Regions from separate parts of the Kitasatospora sp. NEAU-69 genome, predicted to be linked through region 1. Evidence: riboswitches for the same ligand, from Rfam matches in the RefSeq annotation. Region 1 holds a riboswitch; each other region holds the start of a gene.
The links. A riboswitch is a leader RNA that binds a small molecule or an ion and turns the genes downstream of it on or off. The one in region 1 is predicted to bind cyclic di-AMP.
Positions count from the first base shown of each region.

Region 1 (3,479 bases):
CCGGGTGCGGGTCGGCGATCAGCAGACCCGCGGCTCCCGCGGCGGCGAACCGGTGGGCCGGTCCGGCCCCGTCGCCGCCGCTGAGTACCGCGATGACCACCACTGCCCCGGCTACTCGCATGGCCTGCTCCTCCCTTGGGGGCGACACCGCACTGTCCCGCCCGCCTTTGGCGTATCGGAGGATCGTAGGCGCCTCCTGACCCTCCGCAACAGGGATTACCCGCCAGGTGACCAGACTCACTCCTCCTCGCAGGGGATAACGTCGAGCCATGCCGGACCAGCCCGATACCCCCATGCCGCCCCTGTTCACCTGGGACTTCGCAGCCGACCCCTACCCGGCGTACGCCTGGCTGCGCGAGTACGCCCCCGTGCACCGGACGACCCTGCCGAGCGGCGTCGAGGCGTGGCTGGTGACCCGCTACGCCGACGCCCGGCAGGCGCTCGCCGACAGCCGGCTCTCCAAGAACCCGGCGCACCACAGCGAGCAGGCGCACCGCACCGGGCGGGTCGGCATCCCGGGGGAGCGGCAGGCGGACCTGATGACGCACCTGCTGAACATCGACCCGCCGGACCATACCCGGCTGCGCCGGCTGGTCTCCAAGGCGTTCACGCCGCGCCGGGTCGCCGAGTTCGAGCCCCGGGTGCAGCAGCTCACCGACCGGCTGATCGACTCCTTCGCGGCGCGCGGCACGGCCGACCTGATCCACGAGTTCGCGTTCCCGCTGCCGATCTACGCGATCTGTGACCTGCTCGGCGTGCCACCGGAGGACCAGGACGACTTCCGGGACTGGGCCGGGATGATGATCCGACACGGCGGGGGCCCGCGCGGCGGTGTGGCCCGCGCGGTCAAGCGGATGCGGACGTACCTCGCGGAGCTGATCCACCGCAAGCGGGCCGATCCGGGCGACGACCTGATCTCGGGTCTGATCCGGGCCAGCGACCACGGCGAGCACCTCAGCGAGAACGAGGCCGCCGCGATGGCGTTCATCCTTCTCTTCGCGGGTTTCGAGACCACGGTCAACCTGATCGGCAACGGCATGTACGCGCTGCTGCGCAACCCCGGCCAGCGTGAGCTGCTCCAGGACTCGCTGCGCCGCGGCGAGAGCGGCCTGTTGGCCACCGGGGTGGAGGAACTGCTGCGCTACGACGGTCCGGTGGAGCTCGCCACCTGGCGGTTCGCGACCGCGCCGCTGTCCATCGGCGGCGTCCGGATCCCGGTCGGCGACCCGGTGTTGGTGGTGCTCGCGGCGGCCGACCGCGACCCGGACCGGTTCGCCGCGGAGAACACCCTCGACCTGGCCCGGCAGGACAACCCGCACCTCGGCTTCGGGCACGGCATCCACTACTGCATCGGCGCCCCGCTGGCCAGGTTGGAGGGCCAGCGCGCGATCGCCACCCTGCTGACCCGGCTGCCGGATCTCCAGCTGGCGGCCGAGCCCGCCGACTTGCGCTGGCGCGGCGGTCTGATCATGCGTGGCCTGCGGGAACTCCCGGTCGGCTTCACGCCGGAGGGCTGACGAAGCGTCCGCACATTGCGTGGCGGAAACCGCGGAGGAACTGATTCCGGATCACCGTTCGACCATCCGACGGCGTGTCGAATCACCGCAGGTGAGGGCGGTTTGAATGGGCATCAACCCGGACAAACCTGATCTGTTGGTAGGCGATCCACGACCGTCTGTAATTCTCGTGTGATGTATGCGATATGAGCTTGTGATTGGTCAGGCAATCTGCCTACCCTCCCTGGAGTTCGCAGCTGCGAACCCCGCGCGCGGTACGCCGAGTCCTGCCCTCCGCGTCGTCGGGACACCGACCAACCCTTGGGCAGGGGCGGGGGACCCAGGATTTTCTGCCGTTCCCCACGGCTAGGGGTGAAGCCGCCCTCCGGCGGCCGGGCCACCTCCCGGTCCGAACCCGACAGCTCACCTCGCAGGCGTGCGGAGAGGGACACCTTCATGCTGTTCACCGGTAACGGTCGTCACCGTCGTCGCACCCAGGCCGAGAAGGCCATCGCCGTCGCCGGCGTGGCCGGAGTGGGCCTGGCCCTGCCGCTGCTCACCGCCACCGGCGCGCACGCCGCCCCCGCCTCGACCTGGGACAAGGTCGCCGACTGCGAGAGCACCGGCAACTGGAGCATCAACACCGGCAACGGGTTCTACGGCGGGCTGCAGTTCACCTCCTCGACCTGGGCTGCGTACGGCGGCACCCAGTACGCCCCGCAGGCCAACCAGGCCACCCGGGCGCAGCAGATCTCCGTCGCCGAGAAGGTGCTGGCCGATCAGGGCCCGGGCGCCTGGCCGGTCTGCTCGGGCGAGGCGGGCCTGACCCGCGGCGGCGGTGCCCCGGCCATCGACACCAGCACGCCGGCCGCCCAGCCGCAGGCCCAGACCAGGAGTCAGCCGCAGGCCCCGGCGCAGCCGTCCACGCAGCCGACCGTCCAGTCGCAGCGGACGCAGCCGCAGACGCAGCCCGCCGCCCCGCAGTCCGCTGCGCCGAGCTTCCCCGGCAAGGCCGGCTGGGACGGCGACAGCAAGGTCTTCTGGTACCAGAAGGACGGTGGCTGGTACTGGACCAGCCACCAGAGCGTGTACAACCAGTTCGCCGCCGCCCCGGCGCAGGCCCCTGCGGCCGCTCCGGTCCAGCAGGCTCCGGCGCACCCGGTCCAGCAGGCCCCGGCGCAGCAGCCCCAGGCGCCCGCCGCCGCGCCGAGCGCCACCGGCCACGACTACACCGTCCAGGCCGGCGACACGCTCTCGCACATCGCCCAGTCCCAGCACTTCACCGGCGGCTGGCAGGAGCTGTACCAGGCCAACCACTCGACCGTCGGCGGCGACCCGAACCTGATCGTCCCGGGCCAGGTGCTGCACCTCGGCTGACGCCGTGGCAGCGCGCTCTGCCGGGCCGTCGGGTCGTCGGGCCGGGTCCACCGGGCGCGCCCGGAAAGCCAGTTCGTGCGGGGTCGCCCCAGGTGGCCCCGCACGGGCATTCAGGTGAACTACCGGCAGGTAGTCGAGCCACACGGTGAGACGGCAGCCGGGCCCGAGTGGTCCGACCGGCCGGTGCGGTTAGGCTCTGGTCGTAACGACTCCGTTCCTCGTCCCAGGACCGCTGTCCACAAGGACCGCTTCCGCATAGGAGATGCCTCGTGCCGTCCATTGATGTCGTCGTCGCCCGCGAGATCCTCGACTCCCGCGGCAACCCCACGGTCGAGGTCGAGGTCGGCCTCGACGACGGCAGCACCGGCCGTGCCGCCGTGCCGTCCGGTGCCTCCACCGGTGCCTTCGAGGCGCTGGAGCTGCGCGACGGTGACAAGAACCGCTACGGCGGCAAGGGCGTCGAGAAGGCCGTCCTCGCCGTGATCGAGCAGATCGGCCCGGAGCTGGTCGGCTACGACGCGACCGAGCAGCGGCTGATCGACCAGGCGATGCTCGACCTGGACGCCACCCCGGACAAGTCCTCGCTGGGCGCCAACGCGATCCTCG
Region 1 covers NZ_JBWXUE010000024.1:126,843-130,321, forward strand. The annotation lists gene AC060L_RS26230 (SDR family NAD(P)-dependent oxidoreductase) at 1-121, opposite strand, end outside; gene AC060L_RS26235 (cytochrome P450 family protein) at 270-1,517, shown strand; cyclic di-AMP (ydaO/yuaA leader) riboswitch at 1,798-1,947, shown strand; gene AC060L_RS26240 (transglycosylase family protein) at 1,953-2,873, shown strand; gene eno (phosphopyruvate hydratase) at 3,143-3,479, shown strand, end outside.

Region 2 (3,479 bases), on a different contig from region 1:
CCGGGCCCTGGTCTGACCGTGCTTCGGAGACTGGTTCTGTCTCGGTCCCGATCCGAATCGGTACGGGATGGGACTTTAGTCCTATCCGATGAGAGCACTCTGTGGCCAGAGCGGTTCCGCCGCAGACTCCGACGCGGACCTCGACGCGGACCTCGACGCGGCTGTCCGACTCAGCTGCCCGGCTCAGGCCGTCCGACCAGCCGCCGGCCAGTTGCGCAGTCCGCTGGTCAGCACCGCGATCAGCCGGTCCTGGGTGACCGCCGTCTGCTCGGCGAGCTGGAACGCGCCGCCGATCGCGAGCGAGGCGAACCCGTGCGAGAGCGCGCGCACCGTCCGGGCCGCGTGGATCGCCTCGGACTCCTCGATCCCGTAGTCGTGCAGCACCCCGATGATCGTGCCGACCAGCTCGGTGCTCGCCTCGATCAGCTCCCGGTCGGCGGCCGACGGCGCCTGCGGCAGCGCGGCGTAGCGACGCGGGTGCTCGGTCGCGTACCCGTGGTACGCCCGCAGCAGGGCGTCCACCGCGGCGTCCCCGCGCAGCCCTGCGGTCGCCTCGTGCAGCCGGGCGGCCAGCTCGCCGGTCACCCGGATCGCGACCAGCCGGCGCAGTGCGGTGAGCCCGCCGGGCACGTGCTTGTAGAGCGAGGGGGCGGCCACGCCGGCCCGCAGCGCCACGCCGGACAGGGACAGCGCCTCCGGGCCTTCCTGATCGATCAGTGCGAGCGCGTGGTCGACCACGCCATCGGGGGTCAGTCCGACTCGGGGCATCAGGCCACCTCGGCGAGGAAGGGGAGCAGGGCATCGGCGGTGGCCTGCGCGAACTCCGCCATCGGGTAGTGCCCGGCCCCGTCGATCATCACCTTACGGCCGTTCAGCGCGGCCACCTGACGGTCGGCCACCGCCGACGGGTCGGTGAAGTCGGGGTCCTTGGCGCCCATCAGCACCAGCGCCGGGCAGCGCACGCCCTCGGTCCAGCCGACCGGCGCCGAGTCACCGCGGACCTGGGCCTTGACGGCGGGCCGCCGGCCCGGCGTCCGCAGCGCGGCGACCAGGCCCGCGTTGTACTCGGCGCGGTCGGCCGGGCCGCCGGACGGGTAGGCCATCTTGTTCAGGTACATGCCCCAGAGCGAGGGGAAGTACGGGATCAGCTCGCCGATCCCCTTGGCGACGGCGCCCATCACCGGGTTCGGCTTCGGGCTCTCGACGAACGCGTCGATCAGCACGATCCCGGCCACCTTCGCGGGGGCGGTGGTGGCGGCCTTGACCACGCTGGCGCCGGTGTACGAGCTGCCGACCAGGACGGCGCGCTCGATGCCGAGGTGGTCCAGCAGCGCGAGGGCGTCGGTGGCCGCCGAGGCGGGGCTGTAGTCGTCCCAGGCGATCGAGGACTCGCCGAAGCCGCGCAGGTCCATGGTGATCACCCGGTGGCCGGCGGCGAGCAGCAGCGGACGCAGGTGCCGGTAGCTGCGGCGGGAGTCGAGCATGCCGGGGAGCAGGACGACCGGGGTGCCGGTGCCTTCGCTGTCGTCGTAGGCGAGGGTGCCGCCGGCGAGCTCCAGGTAACGGGTCTGCGGGGCGAGGGTGCTGTTCATCTGAGCGGGCCTCCTTGGCCTGTCGGCCGTGCCGCCGGCGCCTGCCGACATCACAAAGCTATGGCTAATAGCCATAGCCGTCAAGTGCCGCATCAGGCGGCGTTCATGTGGCGTTCGAGGTGACGTAGTCACAGAATGTGATGACCTGATGCCGCATCAGGTACAAACCCGTCAAATCACCATGGAAGTGGGTGACAATGCCTGGAGATCGGCTTGGAATCAGGGGCTTCTGGGATTAACGTTTGATAACGCAGCGCGGTCGGCAACGCCGTACCCGAACGGCACCGTGCGCCGTCGCCTAATCCACGGACCCGCCCCCACGGCGCGGTCCCGGAGCCGGGGAACCACCGTTCCTTGGGGTGAATCGGAACGGCTCCGGCCCGACCGTAGGGGACCTTCCTCTCCGAACCCGTCAGCTAACCCGGTAGGCGCGAGGGAAGGAAAGGAGCGCGCCCCCGTGGCGTTGACGCACTCCCCGGAGAGTCGTACCCAGTTGCTGGACCACGCCCCCGACGGGGATGAGACCGCCCGGCACAAGGTGCCCCGGCAGGCCCGCGCCGGCGCCCCCGCGCTCGGGGTCGCCGCGATGACGGCCGCGCTCAGCGCGACCGGCCTCTCCGCCGCCACCGCCGCCGCGGCCGCCCCCGCCGCTCCGGCCCCCGCGCTCTCCGTCCCCGCACACTCAGCCCCGGACACGGCCGCCGCACACGCGGCCACCGCCTCGCCGGACAGCGCCGACCCGGGCCTCGCGCTCGCCGCCCGCATCCAGCAGCAGGCCGACAGCCGCCGCACCGCCGCCGAGGAGGCGGCCCGTCTGGAGGCCGCCCACGAGGCCGCGGCCAAGCGCGCCGTGCAGGCCGAGGCGCAGGCGCTCGCCGCTGCCGCCGCCGTCGCGCAGCCCGGCCCGGCCACGCCGTCCGTCGCGGCCGAGCCGACCGCGCCGGCCGCGGTGGCCGCCGAGCTGCCGGTCGCCAAGTACGTGCTGACCGCGCAGTACGGCCAGACCGGCTCGCACTGGGCGCAGCTGCACACCGGCCTCGACTTCGCCGCTCCGACCGGCGCCCCGGTCACCGCCGTCACCACCGGCGCCGTCAGCTCGGCCGGCTGGTCGGGGGCGTACGGCTACCGGGTGATCCAGACGCTGCCCGACGGCACCGAGCTCTGGTACTGCCACCTCTCCTCGATCGCCGTCACGACCGGCCCGGTGGGTCCGGGGACGGTGCTCGGCAAGGTCGGCGAGACCGGCAACTCACCCGGCCGGCGCGCGGACGGCGGCGCCGTGGGCCCGCACCTGCACCTGGAGGTGCGGCCCGGTGGCGGCGCCCCCGTCGATCCGCTGGTCTGGCTCCAGCAGCACGGGGTCAACCCGTAACGGGCCCGTCCTCGGTCGATCCGTCCTGGGTCGTCTCCTCCTGCGTCCAGTCGGCCGCCGCTGATCCGTCGGCGGCGGCCGGGTCGCCCTCGGCGGGCCAGTCACTCTCGGCAGGCCAGTCACCCTCGGCGGGCCAGTCGGCGCCGATCGCGCCGATGTCCGGCAGCTCGACCAGGCCCCGCTGCACGATGTAGCCGTCCACCTCGGCCGCGCCCGGCTCGGGCGCGAGGTCCGGGTACTCGGTCAGCAGCAGCCCGGGCAGCCCGGGCACCGTCCAGTCGCCGAGCAGTCGCAGCGCCTCGGCCTGCACCGCCGCCTCGAAGTCGGTGAAGTCGCCGGAGAGTTCGGCGGGCATCGGCAGGCCGAGCGCGTTGAGGCCGGCCAGGTTGCGGTAGCTGCGCTGCATCAGCCGGTTCTCGATCAGCAGCCGCGCGCCGTCGGTGGCCATGCCGATCGAGAGCAGCACGCCGTCCGTCCAGCCGGCCACGCCCTCCGGCTGGTCGAGCGACTCCAGC
Region 2 covers NZ_JBWXUE010000046.1:35,012-38,490, forward strand. The annotation lists gene AC060L_RS34025 (TetR/AcrR family transcriptional regulator) at 184-768, opposite strand; gene AC060L_RS34030 (alpha/beta fold hydrolase) at 768-1,592, opposite strand; cyclic di-AMP (ydaO/yuaA leader) riboswitch at 1,878-2,038, shown strand; gene AC060L_RS34035 (M23 family metallopeptidase) at 2,050-2,964, shown strand; gene AC060L_RS34040 (hypothetical protein) at 2,954-3,479, opposite strand, start outside.
Region 2: another riboswitch for cyclic di-AMP. It lies ahead of AC060L_RS34035 (M23 family metallopeptidase); the one in region 1 lies ahead of AC060L_RS26240 (transglycosylase family protein).

Region 3 (3,479 bases), on a different contig from region 1:
GGGGCCGTGGCTCGCCGGCGGCCCGAAGGCGGGGCAGCAGGAACAGCAGGACGAGGTGCAGATCGACCTCGCCGTGGCGGCGCTCAGCGGCCTGTCGGCCTACGGCGTCCGCACGGTGGTCGACCTGAGCCCGTACGGGGACGCCGGGCGGGACGCGCACGGGGCGAACGCCGCGCTGCTGCCCGAGATCTCCCGCCGCAGCGGTGTGCACATCGTCAGCGGCACGGCCAGCTACCGGGAGGGATTCAGCCCCGCCTGGGTGCGGGACGCCTCCGTCGCGGAGCTCGCCGCGCGCTTCGTGGCCGACGCCACCACCGGCATCGGCGACACCGGGATACGCGCCGGCTTGCTCGGTGAACTCCCCACCGGGCTCGGCGAAGTGACCGACCACGAGCGGAAGGGCCTGCGCGCGGCGGCCCGCGCCCACCACACGACCGGCCTGGCCGTGAGCACCCACACCACCCACGGGACGATGGCCCTCGAACAGACCGACCTGCTCCGGCAGGAGGGGGTGGACCCCCAGCGGGTGGTCATCGGGCACATGGACAACCATCCCGAACTCGACTACGTCCGCCGCGTGCTGGACCGCGGCGTCACCATCGCCTTCGACTCGGTCGGCAAGGAGAACTGGGATCTGCGGCTGCCACCGGCGCCGGAGCCGTTGCCGGACGGGCAGTACACCAAGCAGGCGCTGCGCCAGTCCGACGGCACCAGGGCCGACCGGATCGCCCGGCTCGTCGCGGAGGGCCACGCCGAGCGCATCCTGCTCTCGCAGGACCTCACCGGCGGCCAGGCCTACCTGAACCCCACGACACACGGGCGGTGGGGCTACACCTATCTGACCGCCGTCTTCGTCACGATGCTCGCCGAGCGCGGTGTCACCGAGGCGCAGCTGCACACGATGCTGCACACGAACCCCGCCCGCCTGCTCACCCTCGACTAGACGGGCCGGCGCCCTGCGCCGTCCCGTCCGGAGCGCATCCGGACGAGACGGCGCGGGGGTGTGACTAGCCCGCCTGCCAGTACTTGATCGACGAGATGCTCACGTCCGCGGAGGAGCCGACGCTCGGCGCGGTGCCGCTGGTGTCGGTCTCCGACTGGAGCACCAGGTGCATCGGGGTCGACGGGACTCGCGAGGTCGAGTGGCCGATGACCTGGCCGTCCAACGAGAAGGTCAGGCTCCCCGGCTGCCAGTCGATCGTCGTGGTGTGCCAGGCGCCGGCCTCGGGGACGCTGGTGGAGTACGCGTCCTGGTCGGATCCGGCGGTGGCGTCCTCGCGGTGCATGAACGCCGCGATGTTGCCGTTGAGCGGGCCCTCGGGGAAGTCGATCTCACCGTTCTGCGGCCAGATCCCGCTGTCCGGCCAGAGCAGCCAGGCGGTCTTGTAGCCGGCGGCGGAGGTGGCCTTCCAGGTCACCTGGAACGTGCCGTACTGCACGCCGCCGTCCGACCCGACCGCGCCGGGCAGCTTGGGCACCGGCGCGCCGACCCAGGTGCCCGAGCTGTCACGGTTGAGGTGGACGTTCAGCTGGCCGTTGGCGATCGACATCGTCTTGGCCGGGCTGTAGGTGCCGTTCTTCGAGGTGTCCTGCCAGCCGTCCGGGTAGGCCCACCACTTCGAGTCCACGTTGGCGGGCAGGCCGGTGCAGTGGCTGTTCTGGATCGGGCCGTTCGCCGAGCAGCCGGTCCAGCTGCCGAGCGGCACGTTCTCCCCGCTGAAGTCGTCGGACCAGGTGGGGGCGGTGCCGGAGGCCACCGCGGTCGGAGTCGCAGGCGCCGTCGGAGTCGGGGCAGACGGTGTGGCGGTCGGCGTCGGCGTCGGCGTGGACGCCGCACCCGACGCACCCGTGACGGTCAGTGTCTGCGCCGGCAGGTTGTGCCACTTGCCGGCGGAGTCCTGCCAGAAGCCGAACTCGCTGTACGTCCCGGCCGGCAGCGTCCGGGTGCCCGTGGTGATCGAGATCCCGCTCGGGCAGATCCGGGCGTTGCTCGCCGACCCGGGGAAGTCGAGGTTGTCGCCGGCCGCGTCGCGGACGCCCACGCCGAGCGTCCGGGCGGTGAAGCAGCTTGCGGAGTGCACGGTCAGCGAGGCCGACGTTGCGGTCCCGGCGGCCATCGCGGCCGGGGCGAGTCGGTCCTGCACGACACGCGGGGTGGCGGCTTCGGCGTTGCCGAAGACGGTGACGGCGAGCGCGCCGGCCGTGGCAACGGCCGTCGCACCCACCCGAAGGGTTGTGGCAGAGATGCGCATGGAGGTTTTCCTCGGCAACGCCTGCGAGGTGAGCTGTCGGATTCGGGCCGTGAGGTAGCCCGGCCGCCGGTGGAAGCGGCTTCACCCCTAGCCTTGCACGTCCGCCGAAAAGGCCTGCGGAGTGCTGAGGCGACTTACCTGGGTCCCCCGCTCCCGTCCGTGTCGGTTCTTGATCGACCGCCGACGGGTGGACGGGATTCGGCGTCCCGACGGCGGCGCCCGCACCTGGCGGACGACGACAGCAGGCTAGGCACCGGGCACGAACGACACAAGCGAGCAGCCCTTCCTGTCACACACCTCACACCTCATGCCTCCCATCGCTCACACGGCCCGCACCGTTCACGGCACCGGCATCACGCCTCGGCGCGCTCCGGGAACCGCTGCCGGATCGGCGTGCAGAGCGCGACCGCCACCACCACCGCCAGCAGCACCGCCGCCCCGAGCAGCGGCCCGCGCGCGCCGTAGCGCCCGACCAGCGCGGTCAGCACCGCCGCGCCGAGCGGCGCGAGGGCGCCGTGCGCGGTCCAGAACGCGGCGGTGACCCGCCCCAGCAGGTGACCGGGCGTGACCTGCTGCCGCAACGACATCGAGCAGAGCCGGGCCACCGCCATGCCGAAGCCGTACCCGAAGGCCGCACCCGCCGCCAGCGTGATCCGCCCGGTCAGCGCGAGCAGCAGCACGGCGGCACCGCCGAACGCGGTGGCGATGAGCCAACACGGGCCGAAGCCCCAGCGGCGGCGCAGCGCGGGGGTGACCAGGGCCGCGGCGCAGGTGCCGAGGCCGCCCAGCGCGAGGACGAGGCCGACCGTGCGCTCGCTCTGCCCGAGACCGTGCCGCACCTGGTAGATGAACACGTCGGTCATGCCGAGGTCGAGCAGGCTGACCACGGCCAGCGCGACGGTCAGCGCGCGCAGCACGGGGTGGCCCCAGAGGAAGCCCAGGCCCGCGGTGAAGTCGGCCCGCAGCCGCGCACCCGGGCTGAGCTCCTCGGCGGACGTCGCAGCGCCGGAAGCCGTCACCTCGGACGTCACGGCCTCGGACGCCGCCTGCTCGACGGGGCGCAGCCGGATCACCGCCATCCCGAGCAGCGAGACCCCGAAACTCGCCGCGTTGATCCCGATCGCGGCCGTCGGACCGAACAGCCCGGCCACCACACCGGCGAGCGCGGGCCCGACGATGTAGGCGAGCGCACCGGTCGACTGCAACTTGCCGTTGGCCGCGGTGATC
Region 3 covers NZ_JBWXUE010000005.1:93,094-96,572, reverse strand. The annotation lists gene AC060L_RS07850 (phosphotriesterase family protein) at 1-943, shown strand, start outside; gene AC060L_RS07845 (glycoside hydrolase family 16 protein) at 1,008-2,252, opposite strand; cyclic di-AMP (ydaO/yuaA leader) riboswitch at 2,256-2,430, opposite strand; gene AC060L_RS07840 (MFS transporter) at 2,606-3,479, opposite strand, start outside.
Region 3: another riboswitch for cyclic di-AMP. It lies ahead of AC060L_RS07845 (glycoside hydrolase family 16 protein); the one in region 1 lies ahead of AC060L_RS26240 (transglycosylase family protein).

Region 4 (3,479 bases), on a different contig from region 1:
CGGCGCGCGCCCCGTTTCTTCGATTCTGCTGCTGAACCGGCTCTCCCGGACCTGATCGGGGCTCAGCCGGGCGGTAGCGTTCAACCGCAGACGCGGGTGCTGCCCAGCCCGGTTATCGGCAGGTCATCGCGCCGTGTGGGGATCGTGAAGGCCACTGCTCCGAACGTAGTTCGTCGCTGCGAAGGAGTAGCGCGAACATGTGATCTTCACTAGGGTCTGGCGTCAAACCTATTTTTCTGGTTACTCATCCGATCGGGTGAGGCCAGTAGAAGAAGGAGCAGTCCCGTGGCGACCCACCGCCGTTCCAAGCAGCCGAGCCGCGTGCGGGTCACCGTGCTCACCGCCGCTGCGGCGACTGCCGTTGCCCTCTCCGCGCAGACCGGGGCGTGGGCCGATCCCAAGCCGTCCACGGAGGACGTCAAGGCCCAGATCGACGCGCTGAACAACCAGCAGGAAGTCGCCTCCGAGAAGTACGACGGCATCAAGGAGCACGGCGACCAGATGCGCGCGCAGGCCGCGCAGCTGCAGGACGAGGTGGCGCGGACCCAGGACCAGGTCACCCAGCTGCAGTCCGGCCTCGCCGCGGTGGCCGGTGAGCAGTACCGCAACGGGGGCATCGACCCGTCGGTCCAGATGATGCTCAGCTCCAACCCGAAGACCTACCTGGACCAGGCCTCCAGCATGGATCTGGCCACCTCCACCCAGACCGACCAGCTCAAGTCGCTCCAGGCGGAGCAGCGCAAGCTGGACCAGGAGAAGAAGGAAGCCGGCGACGCGCTGGCCGAGCTGGACCGCTCCACCAAGGAGCTGAACGACGCCAAGACGGACGTGCAGAACAAGCTCGCGGCCGCGCAGAAGCTGCTCAACTCGCTGAGCGCCGCGGACCGCGCCGCGCTCCAGGCGGACGACCGCGCCTCGCGCAGCAGCAGCCGGGTGGACCTCAGCGCGCTGCCGCCGGCCTCCGGCTACGCCGGCGCCGCGGTGGCCGCCGCGCTCAGCAAGCTGGGCCACGCCTACGTCTGGGGCGCCTCCGGCTCCACCTACTTCGACTGCTCGGGGCTGACCCAGTGGGCGTACGGGCAGGCCGGCGTCTCGCTGCCGCGCACGACGTACGAGCAGGTCGACGTCGGCACCCGGGTGCCGAGCCTGGCGCAGGCCCAGCCCGGCGACCTGATCTTCTACGGCGGCGACCTGCACCACGTCTCCATGTACATCGGCAACGGCCAGGCGGTGCACGCCCCGCACACCGGCGACGTGGTCCGGATCGCGGACGCCGCCTCGATCGGTTCGATCAACCAGATCCGCCGCCCCTGACTGACGGCACTGACTGACGGGACGCCAGGGGCCGATGTGACCTGGGACACCCGTCCGTGCGCGACATGATCACCAGTCAGTGATCCACATAGCACGCAGAGTCAAAGTTAGCCGTTTTTTCTGACAAGGATTTGAACGGATCACAGATCTGTTACTAGGGTCAGGGACCGTACCACCGCGACCTTGGTCGCCCGACCCGGGCGGCGGCGGTGGTTCGCGCCGAGTTCGGAAAGCAGCACGGACAGTTGACTGTCCGGTGGGGAGCCCGCAGGGGCGCTGTGGACCGGAGCCGGGGAACCACGTTTCCCTCGGGGTGAATCGGCGCCAGAGTCGGCCTGACGGTCGGTGAGGCGTCGTAGGGCAGCTTCCAGCCCGAACCCGTCAGCTCACCCGGTAGGCGGTCGAAGGAAGAAGGATTCGTGGCGTCCCATCGTCGTCCCAAGCCCGTCGGTCGTACCCGCGCGTCGATCCTGACCGCCGCTGCCGCGACCGCCGTCGCCATCTCCGCGCAGAGCGCCGCGCACGCCGACCCGGCCCCGACCATCGACTCGGTCAAGACCCAGGTCGACCAGCTGAACGCGCAGGCCGACCAGGCCACCCAGCAGTACGACGGCGCGCAGGAGAAGCAGCAGACCCTGCAGAAGCAGGTCAGTGACCTGCAGGACCAGGTGGCGCGGCAGCAGGACCAGGTGACGAACCTGCAGACCGGGCTCTCCCAGGTGGCCGCCAACCAGTACGCCAACGACGGCATATCGCCGACCGTGCAGATGATGCTGACCACCCGCCCGGACAGCTTCCTGTCCCAGGCGAGTTCGCTCAATCAGCTGAACAGCACGCAGTCCGAGACGCTGAAGGAACTGCAGACCGAGCAGCGCAAGCTCGACCAGGACAAGGCCGAGGCGCAGAGCAAGCTCGCCGACCTGGACGCCACCACCCAGCAGCTCAAGACCGCCAAGGAGCAGGTCCAGAGCAAGCTGCAGGCGGCGCAGACCCTGCTCAACACGCTGACCGAGCAGCAGCGTCAGCAGATCGCCGCCGCCGAGGCGAAGGCCGCCGCCGACGCGCAGGCCGCCGCCCAGAAGGCCGCCGCCGACGCCCAGGCGGCCGCGGCCGCCAAGGCCGCCGCCGACTCGCAGGCCGCCGCCTCGCGCAGCACCACCCGCAGCGACCTGAGCGCCCCGTCCTCCGCCCCCTCCACCGCCGCCAGCGCGCCCGCCGCGCCGAGCGGTGGCGGCAGCAACTCGGCGGCCTCCGCCGCGATCGCCGCCGCCGTCAGCAAGCTGGGCACGCCGTACTCCTGGGGGGCGAGCGGCCCGAACAGCTTCGACTGCTCCGGCCTCATGCAGTGGGCGTACGCGCAGGCCGGCATCTCGCTGCCGCGCACCTCGCAGGAGCAGGCATCGGCCGGCACCAACATCGGCACCAACCTCGCCAACGCGCAGCCCGGCGACCTGCTCATCTTCTTCGGCAACGAGGGCCACGTCGGCATGTACGTCGGTGGCGGTCAGATGATCCACGCCCCGCACGAGGGCGCCGTGGTCAGGTACGAGTCCGCCTCGGTCATCACGCCGCTCGTGGCGATCGTGCGCCCCTGACACCTGGGGCCTGTCCGGGCGATCTTGCCGGGCGCGCGACGCCGGGCATCCCGCCTGGACGCACCGGCGAATCATCCAAGTACGGCCCAGTACGAGGACGATCCGCCGGCACGCCCAGCCGGGCGCCCAACGCCGCGCGCTGATCCGACAAGATCGCCCGGACAGGCCCCAGGCACCACGCCAACGGCCCGGCCCGGCTCCCTTCTTGGGGGCCGGGCCGCTGTCGTTCGGGCCCGGCTCGGCGCAAGTGCCCCGCGCTGGTGTCCGATTGGGGATCAAATATTCGTATTGGCCATGGTTTGGACTCCCTTGCCGGGACTCGCTAACGTCTGCGCTCGGACTTCCGTTCACCGACCTTGGCCTCCCCGCCGATTGGAGCCGTCAGCCCATGGCGATGCCGCAGCGCCCGGTCCCCCCGGGCCGTTCCCCGAATGCCCCGGCGGGCCGCTCGGGTGCCGCCGGGCGGCTCGCCCGGGTGCTGGCGGTCACCGCCGCCGCGACCACCGCGCTGGCGATGACGGCCGGACCGGGGCAGGCCGCGCCGCGGCCGGACAAGAGCGAGGTCAAGGC
Region 4 covers NZ_JBWXUE010000056.1:24,984-28,462, reverse strand. The annotation lists gene AC060L_RS35810 (NYN domain-containing protein) at 1-55, shown strand, start outside; gene AC060L_RS35805 (C40 family peptidase) at 286-1,314, shown strand; cyclic di-AMP (ydaO/yuaA leader) riboswitch at 1,579-1,730, shown strand; gene AC060L_RS35800 (C40 family peptidase) at 1,734-2,909, shown strand; gene AC060L_RS35795 (C40 family peptidase) at 3,298-3,479, shown strand, end outside.
Region 4: another riboswitch for cyclic di-AMP. It lies ahead of AC060L_RS35800 (C40 family peptidase); the one in region 1 lies ahead of AC060L_RS26240 (transglycosylase family protein).